Regions from separate parts of the Nocardia grenadensis genome, predicted to be linked through region 1. Evidence: riboswitches for the same ligand, from Rfam matches in the RefSeq annotation. Region 1 holds a riboswitch; each other region holds the start of a gene.

Region 1 (3,793 bases):
CGAAACACTCACCGAGCTCGGTGTTCTGGCCGGCTTCGACGACGACCTGGCCGGCGAAGCAACCCGCACCAGCAACCGCATCCGCGGCCTGCTCACCGGCATCCACCCCGCCCTCGAACGCGTCCTCGGCCCCCGCATCGCGCACCCGGCGGTGCTGGAGATCCTGTCGCGCTGCGGCGGTCCCGAAGGCATCCGGGCCGCTGGTCGGCGCAAACTTACCGCCATCGCCACTAAACATGCCCCACGAATGGGAGCACGCCTGGTCGAGGAGATCCTGGCCGCGCTGCCCGCGCAATCTGTCACCGTTCCCGGCACGAAAGCCGCGGAAACCGTGCTGCCGAAGCTGGCGGATTCGTTGAAAGCAGTTCTTCTACAGCGCAAGCAGATCGCCGAGAACATTGAGGAGATGTTCGCCGATCACCCTCTTGCCGAGGTCCTGACCTCGATGCCCGGCATCGGAGTCAGGACCGGCACCCGCATCCTGCTCGAAGTCGGCGACGGCACCGCGTTCGCCTCGGCCGGCCACCTCGCCTCTTACGCCGGCATCGCCCCGATCACCCACCGATCGGGAAGCTCCATCCGCGGTGAACACCCTGCCCGATCCGGCAACCACAAACTGAAACGGGCGTTGTTTCTGTCAGCGTTCGCCGCCCTGCACGACCCGGCCAGCCGCACCTACTACGACAGAAAGAGAGCCGAGGGCAAGAAACACAACGCAGCCCTCATCTGCCTCGCCCGACGCCGATGCGACGTCCTCTACGCCATGCTCCGAAACAAACAGCCCTACCGCATTCCAGCACCAGCGGCCTGATCGCCGGCAACTGCCAGACACCGATCAAGCGTCCAGCCCCTGGGCACGCCGGGCCCTGACCGACATGCCGCGCTGCCACCAATCGATCACCTCACCCCCGCCCGCCATGCCTTCGATGAGATGCGCGGTGGCTTCCACCTGCACACCGGACTGGCTACAGAACGTCCACAACCGCTGAGCCGCCCGATGGTATTGGTGGATCACCGCATCGACCTCGAACGCATCCAACTGGCTGGCACGGAACCGGTCCAATGCCCGGCCTACGTGCTCGACCAACTCACCGAGCCGCTCTTCGTGATATACCGCCACACGATCCCGAGCAGCCTGCCGTTCAGCCTTCGACGCCACTCAGACCACGCTACCGACCGCACGCCCCGCCCAAGCCTCACCCGGGCACAACCTCAACCCACGGCTTGACAAGAAACATAGGGACACCCCCCCAGCAATGTGGGGGTTCCTCACAGGAAGGCCGCGAGCGGGCGATGCTTCGGATCATGGTGGCCGGTAGGGGTACCGGTGGGCATGTGTTCCCAGCGGTGACTGCTGTGGACGGTCTTCGGACTCGCGGACATGACGCCGGCCGGCGTCGCCTACTGGCGGTCGCTTCCCGGGCGGGCGCCCAGTGCTGATGACCGCGGTCGTTTCCACATACCGCTGCGGGGCAGCTCCGGATTCCCACCGGATTCCCTCTTGCGAGCCGCGCGTCCAGGGACGAGCGGCAACCAGCGCCTGGTCAGACTGGCATTCGGGCTGCGCGCGGGACGCCGGCGTTCTCGATCACCGGGCGCCCTGAGGCCCCCGCTTCTGCCGGCGCACCACACCGGCGGCGGCGGAATCGGGTGGCGGGATCCGGCGTCTTTCCGCTGCCGGCTCGACCCTGGGCGGTGGGGCACTGCGCCCAGTGGGGACGGGGCTCACCAGCAGGGATATTCTTATGAGCGCAGCTGGTTCGTCTCGCGCTGTTGCGACGGTGTGAGATGTCGAAGCCTTTCCGCTCTAGGTCGGGTGACCGCGAGCGGGGGTGAGAGGGAACCCGGTGGGAATCCGGGACTGTCCCGCAGCGGTGAGTGGGAGCGACCGCCGTCACATGCACTGGGCCGGGTCCTGGGAAGCGACGGCGTGGTAGTACCAGCTCGGGGAGCGCGCCAGGTCCCGAGTCGACCGATCGAGGTCGGTGCCCACGAGTCCGAAGACCTGCCGGTTGCGCCGGGCACGACGTGTCCGGCGGTCGTCGCCTCGTGGATCAGGCGGTACGCCGATTCTCACGTATCCGGGTCTCGCCGGGTGCGTAGTCGTCGTGCGCGCTCGCACCGGTGACGGTCACAGGCTGCCACCCGAGGAGTTCGCATCATGCCGTCACTTTCGGACCTTTCCCCGCGATGCGGCTCGGGTCACCGGCCGTCGCCGGTGACCTGAGGGCCGGTGCGGCCGGAACACCGGCGGATCGCGTGGGCGAGCCGGTGCCGATCATGGAAGGGGTGCTTGCTGTGGAGAAGATGTATGCCGGTGGCCGGCTTCGTGCTCTGCGTGAGCAGCGGAGCCTGTCGCAATCCGGGCTGGCCAAGGCGCTCGGGCTGTCGCTGAGTTATGTCAATCAGCTGGAGAACGATCAGCGCCCGTTGTCGGTGCCGGTGCTGATGCGTCTGACCTCGACATTCGACTTGGAGGTGGGATTCTTCGCGCCGGAGACCGATGCTCGGTTGCTGGCTGATCTGCATGAGGTGTTCACCGAGGACCCCGAGTCTGGTTCGGTGAGCGGCGGCGAACTGGATGAATTGCTTTCGCGGGTGCCGTCTGCGGCGCGGTTGCTGATCAGGCAGCACCGGCGCCTGCGCGCGGTCAACGGGCAGCTCGAGCAGTTCACCGCCGGACTCGACGGTCCGGTCCCGGATCCACGTACCGCGATGCCCTATGAGGATGTCCGCGACTATTTCTATGACCGGCGTAACCACATCCCCGCACTCGATACCGCCGCCGAGGATCTCTTCGCCGCGAGCGGGTTGAGTATCGGCGGGTTGGATCTACAGCTGGCACGACTGCTGCGCGACGAGCACGGGGTGACGGTGCGAATCCGGTCGGAGGATCCGGCGCGGCCCGGGCCCAAACGGAGCTACGACCCGGAAGCGCGCACACTCACGCTCGCGCGGCGTCTCACCGCCGGGCAGCGCGCGTTCCAACTGGCGACACAGTTGGCGTTCCTCACCCAGTCCGAGGTGATCGAAACTCTGCTCACCGAGACGGCGGCGCTGCCCGCGGAGTCGCGGCGGCTGCTGCGTATCGGGCTGGCCAACTACTTCGCGGGCGCGCTCGTTCTGCCCTACGGGCTGTTTCTCGGCGCGGCGGAGTCGTTGCGCTACGACATCGACCTACTCGCAGCGCAATTCGAGGTCGGTTTCGAAACCGTGTGTCATCGTCTGTCGACGCTGCAGCGGCGCGGGCAGCGGGGCGTCCCGTTCTTCTTCGTCCGCACCGACCGTGCGGGAAATATCTCGAAACGGCAGTCCGCCACCGCGTTCCACTTCTCCCGGACGGGCGGTAGTTGCCCGCTGTGGGTGGTGCACGACGCTTTCGCCACCCCGGGCCGGATCCGCACCCAGATCGCGGAGATGCCCGACGGGCGCACGTATCTGTGGCTGGCGCGCACGACAGGGGAGAGCAATCCCGGATATCTCTCGCCTTCGCGGGATTTCGCGGTGGGTCTCGGATGCGATCTCGCCTTCGCCGATAAACTCGTCTATTCCCACGGCCTTCCGATCCATGACGCGGCCGCCGCTGTTCCGATCGGTGCAGGATGCCGGGTCTGTGAACGCACCGCGTGTGCGCAACGCGCGTTCCCGCAGATCGGACGGCCTCTTGCCGCCGATGAGAACCGTCCGGCGAACACCCCCTACGCACCCGCATCAACCGACTGACCGCGGGTAACTGCGGTGAGTGTGTCAGCCCAGGACGGGCGCGTAGTTCCGGCGGGCTGAACTGCTCACC
Region 2 (3,793 bases), 180 kb from region 1:
CTAGCCCTTCATGGATCGAATAAACCTTGACAGCCGCCGGCCCCGGGCGGATGCCCTGGAAATCAAGAAACCCGCGGCGCGGTGCGGGGCTGTCCTGGGTGGACCCGCTGCCGATGGTGTTTCTTCGCGGGCGGTGTCGCCGGGAAGATCTTCCTCGCCATGGGGTCGGTGGTGAGGCCTTGGGCGACCAGGTCCGCGAGTACGCGGCGGTGGATCACTACTCGGGGCGTAATCGATGTAGGTGGTGGGTCTGCGGCGGGGATCTTCGACCCCTCCGGTGAGGCTGTCCAGTCTGGTCGTTTGAGGGATAAGATTTGAAGGGTGACTGAAGACGACGATGCGGCGTCGGTTTCCCAGGTGGAGATCGCGCATCGGATGGTCTGCGAGGTCGCGGTCGTGGCGGTAGGTGGGAAGGTCGATCACACGACCGCCCATCGGTTGGTGGAAGCGGTGAGTACGGGGTTGGACCGCACCCGCGGTGGATTCTGCGTCCTGGATCTGACCACTGTGGAATTTCTCGGCGGCCACGGCCTCAGCGCCATACTCAAAGCCGCCAGGGCTGCCGAGAACCGTCGGCAGCCGTTGCGGATCGCCGTCGACCACAACCGGCCCGTGGTTCGTCCGCTCGAGGTCACCGGGCTGGAGGAGTTTCTCGCGCTCTATCACAGCGTCGAGGAGGCGCTACAGGGCTGACCACCCGGTAGCTCCGGCCACCGACGGAGTCCTCTGCTGTGGTGGGCTTTGCACAGGGCGCGTGCTCGGCTGCTCGGGGTAGTGACGATACTGGGCCGGTGATCGAGAAGACGCTATGACCGACCAGCCGAACCCCAATCCCGCCCCGCAGCGTGTGGGGGGTTTCTGGTTCTATGCCGACGGGCAGCGCTGGGAGTGGTCCGACGAGGTCGCTGCCTTGCACGGGTATGGCCCCGGCGAGGTCGAACCCACCATCGAGTTGCTGTTGAAACATAAACACCCCGATGATCGGGATCAGGTCGCCGACGTGCTGTCGGCGGTCGTGGACGCCGGTCGGCCCTACTGTTCCCGGCACCGCATCCTCGACATCGACGGCGCCGAGCACCATGTCCTGGTGGTGAGCGATCAGATGCGTGACGGGTCCGGTGCCTCGATCGGCACCATGGGCTTCTACATCGATGTCTCCGACACCGCGGCCAGCATCCGCACCCAGGTGATCGACGAGACGATGCCCGAGATCGTCGAAGCACGCTCGGTGATCGAACAGGCCAAGGGCGCGGTGATGGCGATGTATGCGATCCCGCCCGAGAAAGCATTCGATGTGCTGGTGTGGCGGTCACAGGAAACCAACACCAAGCTGCGGGTCCTGGCCGAGAACCTCGTCACCGGCCTCACCGAGTTCGGTGGCGTGGCGGTGCAGACCCGCACCCGCTTCGACCACCTGCTGCTCACCGCACACGAACACCGGACTCGCTGATACCGCCCGCACGCGGGCCGCGTAAGAACCGGTGTGCACCGCTCCGCGCGGGGGTTAGGATCGGTTCAGGCGAAGTGGTTCGGACGTGCAGCTCGGCGCTTGGTCGGAGTGAGCCGGTAGGTCTACCCGACGAAGGGCGGACGCGCGGAAGGCTCGGCTATGGCTCGATACGCAGCGCTGTCGACACCGATATCGGCCCGATCCGGTCGGTCATGGGCCGCGGTATCCCACGCGCGCAGCCGAGATTCCTGGCCGGCGACCACCGATCGGGGCACCCTGATCCTGGCTTTGATCACCACGATGTTGCTGGCCGGTGCGGTCGCCGGTATATCGCACTCTCTGGTAGCTGTGATCAGGTCCGTCGCCCTGATCACCGCGGGTATAGCCGTGACGCTGGTCATCCTGCGGCTGAGCGCCACGCCCGGAGGCGGCACCACCCGGAATCCGCGTCGGCAGGCGATCGCGTTGGGTTCTCTGGGCCGGCGTGCCCCGAGCCGGATAAGTACCCGGTAACGTCATCCGAGGTGCAGGGAACACCGGTGCGAATCCGGGGCTGTCCCGCAACTGTCACCGGGGAGCGATCCGCCATATGTGGCCACGACCTACCCAGGTTGGAAGGCCGGCGGGGATGTGTTGATCCGGGAGCCAGGACACCTGCGCCTGCACTACCGGGTGACACCCCACGAGGATGGCGATGAACAACTCCACAACCGGCCGGCCTGTGCTCGGCCGCCGACGACTGCTGGCCGGCGCGGCCGGCATGTTCGGGCTCACCGCGGTCGGCCTCCCACTGCTCACCGGCTGTGGTACGGGCACCGGACCTTCCGGGCCCGCGTCCGGTCCACCGCAGCAGGGTGGCAGACTGCGCTCGCTGATCGCAGGGCGGTCGGCGACCTCCGACGCGCTGGACCCGCACGAGGCGGGCAGTTCGGCCGGCGGCGCGGTATCGAAGAACGTCTGGGACAAGCTGGTCGCCTACAACAACGACCTCACCCTGCGGTACCGCCTGGCCCGGGCACTGGAACCGAATGCCGACGGCAGCGTCTGGCGGATCGGTTTGCGGCCGGGTGTGGTGTTCAGCGACGGCACTCCGCTGACCTCCCGCGATGTATTGTGGAGCTTCGAGCGGATGCTCGATCCGGCGCGGGCCTCGGCCGGTGACCTGGCGATGGTCGATATGGCGCGCACCAAGGCGGACGGTGAGCTCGACATTCTCGTCGGCATGAAAACACCCATCGCGGATTTCGGGTCGGTGCTCGCGGGATGGTATTGCTACGTCGTCAAGGACGGCACCACGGAGTTCGACCAGCGGACTCTGCCGGTGGGCACCGGGCCGTTCGCGCTGGCCCACTGGTCCCCGGGCGACCGCACGCTGCTGCGCCGCAACGACCGTTATCGGGACGGACCCGCGCTGCTGGACGAGGTCGAGATCATCCAGATCGCCGAGACCGAGGCCCGGATGAACGCCTTCCTCTCCGGTGAGGGCGAAGTGGTGCACGAAATGAGCTACCTGCAGGCCCGGAGCCTGGAGAACGACCCCGCCGCGACGGTGTACGTTCCGCCCGAAGGGCTGATGGGGTGTCTCCAGATGCGCACCGATCTGGCTCCGTTCGACGATGTGCGGGTCCGGCAGGCGATGCGGCTGGCCGTGGACCGGGAGGCGATGGTCGATGCCGTCTACTACGGGTACGGCGAGGTCGGCAACGATCTCTACGGGAAAGGGGCGCCGTACTACAACGACACCCTGCCGCAGCGCAGCTACGACCCGCAACGTGCCCGGGAACTGCTGCGGGCCGCCGGGAAGGAAAACCTCGAGGTCACCCTCGTCACCGCCGATGCCACGCCGGGAATGGTGGAGTCGGCGACCCTCTACGCCGAGCAGGCCAAGGCCGCGGGGATCACCATCAGGCTCGAATCCGCCCCCGCCGATACCTACTTCTCCCAGGTCTCCGGTAAACGGGCGCTGACCCATGTGGGTTGGTGGAACTACAGCCTCGACTATTTCTACGGGCAGACCGGTACCAGTAGCTCGCCGAGCAACAGCACGGCCTGGCGGCGGCCCGCGTGGGACGCGAAATTCGCCCGGGCCCGAGCCGCCATGAACCCCGACCGGCGCCGCGAACTGTACTTCGAACTACAGGACGAGCTGTGGCGGGAGGGCGGTCTCATCCTGCACAGCTTCGCCAAACGGCCCGACGCCGCCCGTAACACGGTGGGCGGGATGCGCGCCGGGGTCCCGGGCACCGACGATTGGGCGAACTACGCCACCACCTGGCTGACTTCGCAGGAGTGACGCGTGCTGCGGTATTTCGTCGGCCGTGTCGGTGCCGGGGTGGGCGTCCT
Region 3 (3,793 bases), 950 kb from region 1:
CGCCGTCCTGGCCGAACACGTCGCGGTGCGGAATACGCCCGAGCCGCACCACATCTCGCACGGTGATATCGACCTCGGTGTGCGCGTGCTGCCCGACCATCGCGATCCGGCGGGCCAGCGGGCGGCGGCCGAGGCGGTGCAGGGGGGTTCCGTCCAGGGTGATGCTGCCGCGATCGGGCCGGGAAACACCGGCCAGTAGGCGTAGCAGCGACGATTTACCGGAACCGTTGGGTCCCAGCAGCCCCACTGTCTGCCCGGGTTCCGGGTGGACGGTCACCGCGTCGACAACGAGGTTGCCGCCGCGGGTCCAGGACAGGTCCTGTGCGTGCAGTGTCACCGTGCGCTCCGCGGAGGCGAGGTCCGGTATTCGACTGTCCGGCCGGTCACGGCGCGCTCCGGGTGCGGAACAGCAGCAGGGCGAAGGCGGGCACGCCGATGAGGGCCGTGACGACGCCGACCGGTACCTCCTGCGGCGCGAATACGGTCCGGGCGAGCGCGTCGACCCAGACCAGCAGGATCGCGCCCAGGACCGCGGTCACCGGGATCAACCGGCTGTGCCGGGGCCCGACGAGGAACCGCGCGGCGTGCGGTAGCACCAGGCCGATGAAACCGATCGCCCCGGCCGCGCTGACCAGGACCGCCGTGATCAGTGCGGTGATCACGAGCAGGATCGGCCGGGTCCGGCCGACCGCGACGCCCAGGGTCGCGGCGGTCGACGAGCCGAAGGTGAACGCGTCCAGCGCGGAGGCATACCACCCGCATAATACCAGCCCGGCGGCGCAGACGGCCGCGGTCGTGCCCACATCGGTCCAGCCGGCGCCCGCCAGCGAACCCAGCAGCCAGAACAGGATGCCGCGGGTCCGTTCGGCATCGGCCGAGGACAGAACGATGAACGAGGTGAGCGCGGAGAACAGCTGGGTTCCGGCGACCCCGGCCAGCACCACCTTCGCGGTGCCACCCCCGGCTCCCGCGGCCAGCACCAGCACCAGCCCGAACGAGACGAGTGCGCCGAGGAAAGCGCCGGTGGACAACGAGATCAGGCCGCCACCCACACCGAGGACCGCCACCAGTACCGCACCCGTCGAGGCGCCGGAGGAGATCCCGAGCACGAACGGATCGGCGAGCGGATTACGCAACAGCGACTGCATGACGACTCCGCATACCGCCAGACCTGCCCCGCAGATCGCGGCCAGCAGGGTCCGGGGCAGCCGCAACTGCCAGACGATGCCTTCGCGGATAGGCGAGACGGCCGCGGTACCGGCACCGAGTTTCTCGAACAGCACGGCGTAGACCTCGCCGACCGACAGCTCGGCCGGACCGATCGTGATGGTGAAGGCCATCGAGACGACCAGCACGACCACCCCGGACACCACCAGCGCCACCGTCGCGGGAGCGCGGGCGAGCCGGACCGTGGTGCTCGGTGCCGCCGACCTCACGAACCGTAACCCCACCGCGCCAGGGCGTCGGCGACCTTCTCGATCCCGTCGACCGTCCGGATCGAGGGGTTCAGATCGGCGCCATTGACCACGATGTAGCGCCGCTCGCGGACCGCGGTCAGCTTCGCCGTCACCGGATTCGATTCCAAGAACGCGATCTTGCTGTCCAGTGCGTCCCCGGCGAGGCTGCGCCGGCTCAGGTCGGCCAGGACCAGGGCGGTCGGGTCGCGGTCGAGGACGGTTTCCCAGCTGACCTGCGGCCATTCGTCGGTGGTGTCGTCGAATACGTTCTTCGCGCCGACCGCGTCGGTGATGATCCCGGACGAACCGCAACAGCCCGCCACGTACGGCGTGGCGGTATCGGCGAACCAGTAGGCCAGCGAGACCCGATCCGCCGCGATCCGACCGGACGCGGCAGCGTAGCGGTCGCGGAGGTCGGTGACCAGCCGCTCACCCCGGTCCGGGATATCGAAGATCGCGGCCAGGTCGCGGATCTCCCGGTACACCGAATCCATGGTCAGCGGTGCGGTACGGGCGCCGTCGGCATTGACGCTGATATCGGTTTTGTCGGCGCAATCGGTCGGTGAGAGGTAGGTGGGTACGCCCAGCTCGGTGAACTGCTGCCGGTCGGCCACGCCACCGGGACCGAGGGTGCCGCCGAAGGAGGCGGCGACGAAATCCGGTTCCTTGTCCAGGACCACTTCGAAGGAGGGGCGATTGTCGGCCAGCCGCGGCACGCGCGTGTTGTCGGCGGCCAGGTTCTCTCGGACCGGATCGGTCCAGGTGGCGGTGCCGACCATCCGATCGGCCAGACCGAGCGACAGCAGGATTTCCGCCGACCCCTGATTGAGCGCGACCGCCCGCTGCGGCGGTGCCGCCACGGTGACCTCGACGCCGCAGTTCTCGATTGTCAGCGGATAGCCGGCGGTGGACCCGGCGGCCGGACCGCCCGAATCGGGTGTACCGGCACATGCGGTCATCAGGAGGGTGGATACCACGGCGGTGACCGCCAGGGAAATGGACCGCGTCACGGCGTGGACTCCTTGCGTCTGGGCCTGTGCGCGAGGCCGGGAACCGAGCTCGGCGGATGAGTGATCGGACTTCACCCGCGGGTGTCACCGTTGCGCGCCAGTCCCGGATTTCCACCGGGTTCCCTCATCACGTCGTGACCGCAGAGCGGCCATCGCCCATGCTATCCGACAGGGAACTGGACGTTCGACCGGTTCGAACCGGCCGCGGGCGAATGCGACGGCGATTTTCTGCCAGCGTGCACGCTATGCCCTCACTGATGCTCATAGGGCACGAACGGAAATCACGAAAGGAACGAACATGTCGGAGAAGATCGTGGTGGTCACCGGAGCGACCCGCGGGCTCGGACGCGCCACCGCGACGGCATTCGCCCGCGCGGGTTACCGGGTGATCGTCACCGGGCGCCGCGCGCCGGCGGTGAACGCCGTGGTGGACGAACTGCGGTCGGCGGGGTCGGCGGCCGAGGGCGAAATCCTCGACGTGTGCTCAGCGGACAGCGCGCGGTGCCTGCGTGATTCCCTCGGCGAACGGTACGACCACATCGATGTGCTGGTGAACAATGCCGGCATCCTGCCCGAGGCCACCGCCACCGGCACGGTGAACTTCGCCCACCCCGGCGCGTTCACCGAGACTTTGATGACCAACACCTTCGGCCCCGCCAATGTGATCGAAGCGCTGCTGCCGCTGGTGCGCCGCGCACCGGCCGGGCGGATCGTCAACATCTCCAGCGAGATGGGCTCGCTCACCGAGCAGCGGAACCCGGAGTCGGCGTACTACTCGATGGTGGTCCCGGGCTACCAGGCGTCGAAGGCGGCACTGAACAGCATCACGGTAGGCCTGGCGAAATCGCTCGCCGATACCGCCGTCCGGGTGATCTCGGTATGCCCCGGTTTCGTCGCGACCGAACTGGCGCCCGCGGCGGCCGACGCGCCGACGACGCCGGAACAGGCCGCCCAGGTCGTCCTCGCGGCGGCGGAATCGCCGCAGGTGTGCACCGACGGCTCCTTCGTCGGTGCACAGGGGGCCATCGCCTGGTAGGAGGTGCCGGTCGCCGCCGATCCGCCGCTCCGGTTCCGGGCCCGCGTACGTGCCGCCCCGATCCGGGGCCCCGGTGTGGCGCGGACCGTTCAGCGCTGTGCGCGGCCGGTGACCGCGGCGGCGGCCGTGATTCCCGCGGCGGCATACCGCACGAAGGCCGCGGTCTCGTCGCGATACCGGGTCCAGTCGTCCACCGCCACACCGAGATAGCCGTCCCGCGCGCGGTGCAGCAGCGCGGCGTGCGGGGCCGGCGCCCGGGCGGCGATGCGCTGGGCGGCTTCGGCTTTGGA
Region 4 (3,793 bases), 2.0 Mb from region 1:
GGGTGCGACGCTGGCCGGTGCCCTCGGCCATGGCGGCGGCGAGCGCGGGTGAGGTGCTGCGGGCCTGGGGGAAACTCGGCTATCCGCGCCGAGCCCTGCGCCTGCACGAATGCGCCCAGGTCCTCGCCGCCGAGCACGGTGACCAGGTGCCCGACGATGTCGAAGTGCTGCTCGGGCTGCCCGGCATCGGCGCCTACACGGCGCGGGCGGTCGCCTGTTTCGCCTATGGGCAACGAGTCCCGGTGGTGGACACGAATGTCCGTCGGGTGGTGGCCCGGGCCGTGCACGGCCGGGAGGCCGGTAATCCGGCCGCCCGCGATCTACGGGAAACCGAGGCGCTGCTGCCCGGCCGGATCGACCGGGCAGCGGTGTTCTCGGCGGCCCTGATGGAACTCGGCGCGACGGTGTGCGCCGCGCGGACCCCGGATTGCGGGCGCTGCCCGCTGCCGCGTTGCGCGTGGGTCGCCGCGGGCCGGCCGGCGGCCGAGTCGGTACGCCGGACGCAGAAGTACGAGGGTACCGACCGGCAGGCGCGGGGGCGGCTGCTCGACGTGCTGCGGGCCGCGCACGCGCCGGTGGAACGCGTCCGGCTGGATCTCGCCTGGACCCGCGATCCCGGCCAGCGCGACCGCGCATTGGATTCGCTGCTGGTGGACGGGTTGATCGAGCAGACCGACGATGGACGGTTCGCCCTGGCCGGAGAGGGCTGACGCCCGCCGCGGCCGGAGCGCTCAGGTCTCGGCGACAGTTCCGGGGACTCCGCGCAGGCGCGCGAGGAAACGCTCCACCTCGGCCCGGTAGTACGCCGGCTGGTCATCGTGCACCAGGTGACCCGCATCGGGAACCAGGACATGTTCGGCGGCGGGATGTAATTCGGCCATCCGGCGCATCTGCCCCGGCGGGGTGATCGTGTATTCGCCTTCTAGCAGCAGCGTAGGGACGGTGAGCCTGCCCCACTCCGCCCAGAACGACCGGGCACCCCACTCCTCCGAGATATCCCGGAAGGTGGCCACCTCGCCGTGCAACCGGTAACCGTCCGGGCCCCGCTGGAACGAATCCCGGAAGTAACGGCCGGCGACCGGGCCGAAATGCGCCACCAGGGCGGCCTCGTCCGCGAAGGGCTGCGGCCAGGCCTCGACCATCGCGGCCCAGTGGGCAGCGGTACGGCCGGTGAAATCGGCTGCCATATCCTCCACCACCAGCCCGCGCACCCGGTTCGGATGCGTGGCCGCGAACACCCAGCCGTGCAGACCACCCATGGAATGCCCGATCACGATCATCGGCTCGGCGATGCGCGCGGTGGCGGCGGCCAGATCGGCGACGAAAGCGTCGGTGGTGAGTTCGGGCGGTGCGGGGCGCCCGTGCCCGGCGGCGTCGAAGGTGAACACCCGGCCGTGGTCACGCAACCACCGGACCTGGTTCTGCCAGGTACGGGCGCTGCCCATCAACCCGTGCAGCAGCAGTATCGGGATCCCGGTCCCGCCTTCGTCGTGCAACACCGGGCCGAGTTTATTCACAACCCTCCACAGGGCGGGGTCGGCGCCACCGGGCGGTGCACGTAGTGACCCGCTGTGGCGTGCGGCACTGTCCCTCCCGGACTCGCGATACCTAAGCTCAGGGGTATGGCTGTTGTGAAGATCAATGCGATCGAGGTCCCCGAGGGCGCGGGTCCCGAGCTGGAGAAGCGGTTCGCCCATCGCGCGCACGCGGTCGAAAACTCCCCGGGGTTTCTCGGCTTCCAATTGTTGCGGCCCACGGCCGGCGAGAATCGGTATTTCGTGGTCACCCAGTGGGATTCCGAGGAGTCCTTCGCGGCGTGGCGCGACGGCCCCGCCAAAGAGGCACATGCCGGACAGCAGAACAAGCCTGTCGCCACCGGCGCTTCACTGCTGGAGTTCGAGGTCGTACTCGATGTAGCGGGTAAACCCGCGTCCTGATCGCCTCCCCCACACCGGCCACGCCGCCGACCACCGGCGGCGTGGCCGGTGATCGTTCGTGGACATATTGACGGCGGCGACGGCCGGTGTCACAGTTCGAGGTGAAAGCAAAGGTGATGCGGTAATCCGGTGAGAACCCGGAGCGGTCGCGCCACTGTGATGTCCGCGCCGGAACGGGTGGGCAGAGTCAGACACCGGCACCTGCGCACAACTCGCGAACCGGACGCGAGCATCCGGATGAGGAGGACCCACCATGGCCATAGCCCATGTCCCGAGCAGGGCCGCCGATACGGCGGCGACAGTGCTCGTCACAGTAGGCGTCGTCCTGCTGGCACTGCTGACGCTCTACCTGGTCGGATTCGATCAAGGCGCCGTATCGCGCGGCGGTATGTTCCTGCACGAGCTGATGCACGACGGGCGCCACCTGCTGGGTGTCCCGTGCCATTGAGTGGATCTTTCGGTGCCCTGCTGCTCCGTGGTCTGCTCGCCGGCCTGATCGCCGGTCTCCTCGCGGGTGTCGTCGGAAATTTCGTCGGCGAGCCCAAGGTCGATGCCGCCATCGCCATCGAGGAGGCCGCGGCTCCCACGCCGGAGCATGCCCAGGATTCGGGTACCGGACATACGCACGGGGAGACAGCGCACACGCACGGGGACGAGGCCGTGGTGAGCAGGCCGTGGCAGAAATTCGGGCAGTTCCTGGCAGACGCCCTGGCCGGGATGGCGTTCGGGGCGATCGTGGCGACCGCGGCGCATTACGCCCGGCGGTTCACCGCGCTGCCCGGTCATCGGTTGATACTCGGGCTGGGCCTGGGCGGCTGGGTCGCGGTGGTGGCAGTGCCGTTCTTCAAGTATCCGGCCAACCCACCGGCGGTCGGTGACCCGGAGACGATCAACGAGCGCACCCTGCTCTGGCTGGCCTCGGTGGTGCTGGGCCTGGTGGCCGTCGCGGCCGGTGTGTACATCTGGAAGGCGCTGCGGCCGCGGCCCGAATCCCTCCGGCTCGTCGCGGCCGCGGCCGGATTCGTACTGGTAATCACCCTCGGCTACGTGCTGTTGCCCGGGGTGAACGAAGTGGGGGCCGACTTCCCGGCCTCGCTGCTGTGGGAGTTCCGCGCCGCGTCGCTGGCCGTATCCACCGCGCTGTGGGTCGGGATCGCTCTGGCCTTCGCCGCGCTCACCGAGTGGAGCAACCGCGGTGGTACCCGGGTAGCGGAGGCTGCTGCTACAGCGGGTTGATCCGGGGAGCGGTAGTCACCGGGCATGGTCGAGGTATGCACGACACCACGCTCGCCCACCCGGACAGTCCACTCGCCCGGCGGCCCGCAGCCGTCACCATCGCCTTCGTCGCGCTCGTGGCGGCCGTGGGCTGCGGTATCACCGAAGCCGCGGTCCGGGGCGCATTGCTGGGCGACGCAGCGGATATCGGCGAACTCACCGGCGGTTGGCTACTGCGCGCCGGGATCTACCTGGCGGTTCTCGGTGTCGCGTGGCGGATGCTGCGAGGCGAACGCTGGGCCAGGAATCTGCTCGCCGCCGGGATAGGCGTGGTCGGTACGGCCTCATTGGTGGTGGAGCCTGTTCGGATGCTCGCGAACGGAGGCGCCGGTGTGTTCGCCGATATGAGCGCCGCGACCGTATTCCTGGCGCTCACCCGGGCCGGCCATCTATGCGCGGTATTCGTCGCGATCCCCGCCATGTACACACGGGGCGCCCGGGCGTGGTTCCGGGCCGGACACGGCGCCGGTAGGCCCTGGTAAAGGCCCTTCCCTGTCCCGGGCCCGCGCGGGGCCCGGGACAGGCATCTCAGGATTCCAGCGCCGCGTCCAGGGTGATGTCGTCCACTCCGCCCAGGGCCT

The links. A riboswitch is a leader RNA that binds a small molecule or an ion and turns the genes downstream of it on or off. The one in region 1 is predicted to bind cobalamin.
Region 2: it holds a riboswitch for cobalamin, as region 1 does, so the genes downstream of both, ACQPYS_RS11385 (ABC transporter substrate-binding protein) here and ACQPYS_RS10680 (short-chain fatty acyl-CoA regulator family protein) in region 1, are expected to answer to the same signal.
Region 3: it holds a riboswitch for cobalamin, as region 1 does, so the genes downstream of both, ACQPYS_RS06130 (ABC transporter substrate-binding protein) here and ACQPYS_RS10680 (short-chain fatty acyl-CoA regulator family protein) in region 1, are expected to answer to the same signal.
Region 4: it holds a riboswitch for cobalamin, as region 1 does, so the genes downstream of both, ACQPYS_RS01705 (CbtB domain-containing protein) here and ACQPYS_RS10680 (short-chain fatty acyl-CoA regulator family protein) in region 1, are expected to answer to the same signal.

Annotation. Positions count from the first base shown of each region.
Region 1 is NZ_CP192054.1:2,337,826-2,341,618, forward strand. It holds gene ACQPYS_RS10670 (IS110 family transposase) at 1-811, shown strand, start outside; gene ACQPYS_RS10675 (hypothetical protein) at 836-1,159, opposite strand; cobalamin riboswitch at 1,363-1,499, opposite strand; cobalamin riboswitch at 1,798-2,027, shown strand; gene ACQPYS_RS10680 (short-chain fatty acyl-CoA regulator family protein) at 2,299-3,723, shown strand.
Region 2 is NZ_CP192054.1:2,521,024-2,524,816, forward strand. It holds gene ACQPYS_RS11370 (anti-sigma factor antagonist) at 322-693, shown strand; gene ACQPYS_RS11375 (PAS and ANTAR domain-containing protein) at 809-1,450, shown strand; gene ACQPYS_RS11380 (hypothetical protein) at 1,610-1,963, shown strand; cobalamin riboswitch at 1,934-2,123, shown strand; gene ACQPYS_RS11385 (ABC transporter substrate-binding protein) at 2,145-3,743, shown strand; gene ACQPYS_RS11390 (ABC transporter permease) at 3,747-3,793, shown strand, end outside.
Region 3 is NZ_CP192054.1:1,383,642-1,387,434, forward strand. It holds gene ACQPYS_RS06120 (ABC transporter ATP-binding protein) at 1-337, opposite strand, end outside; gene ACQPYS_RS06125 (FecCD family ABC transporter permease) at 384-1,436, opposite strand; gene ACQPYS_RS06130 (ABC transporter substrate-binding protein) at 1,433-2,416, opposite strand; cobalamin riboswitch at 2,486-2,636, opposite strand; gene ACQPYS_RS06135 (SDR family NAD(P)-dependent oxidoreductase) at 2,766-3,503, shown strand; gene ACQPYS_RS06140 (aminoglycoside adenylyltransferase family protein) at 3,593-3,793, opposite strand, start outside.
Region 4 is NZ_CP192054.1:375,315-379,107, reverse strand. It holds gene ACQPYS_RS01720 (A/G-specific adenine glycosylase) at 1-710, shown strand, start outside; gene ACQPYS_RS01715 (alpha/beta fold hydrolase) at 732-1,499, opposite strand; gene mhuD (mycobilin-forming heme oxygenase MhuD) at 1,623-1,937, shown strand; cobalamin riboswitch at 2,007-2,154, shown strand; gene ACQPYS_RS01705 (CbtB domain-containing protein) at 2,191-2,385, shown strand; gene ACQPYS_RS01700 (CbtA family protein) at 2,376-3,173, shown strand; gene ACQPYS_RS01695 (hypothetical protein) at 3,209-3,694, shown strand; gene ACQPYS_RS01690 (OsmC family peroxiredoxin) at 3,741-3,793, opposite strand, start outside.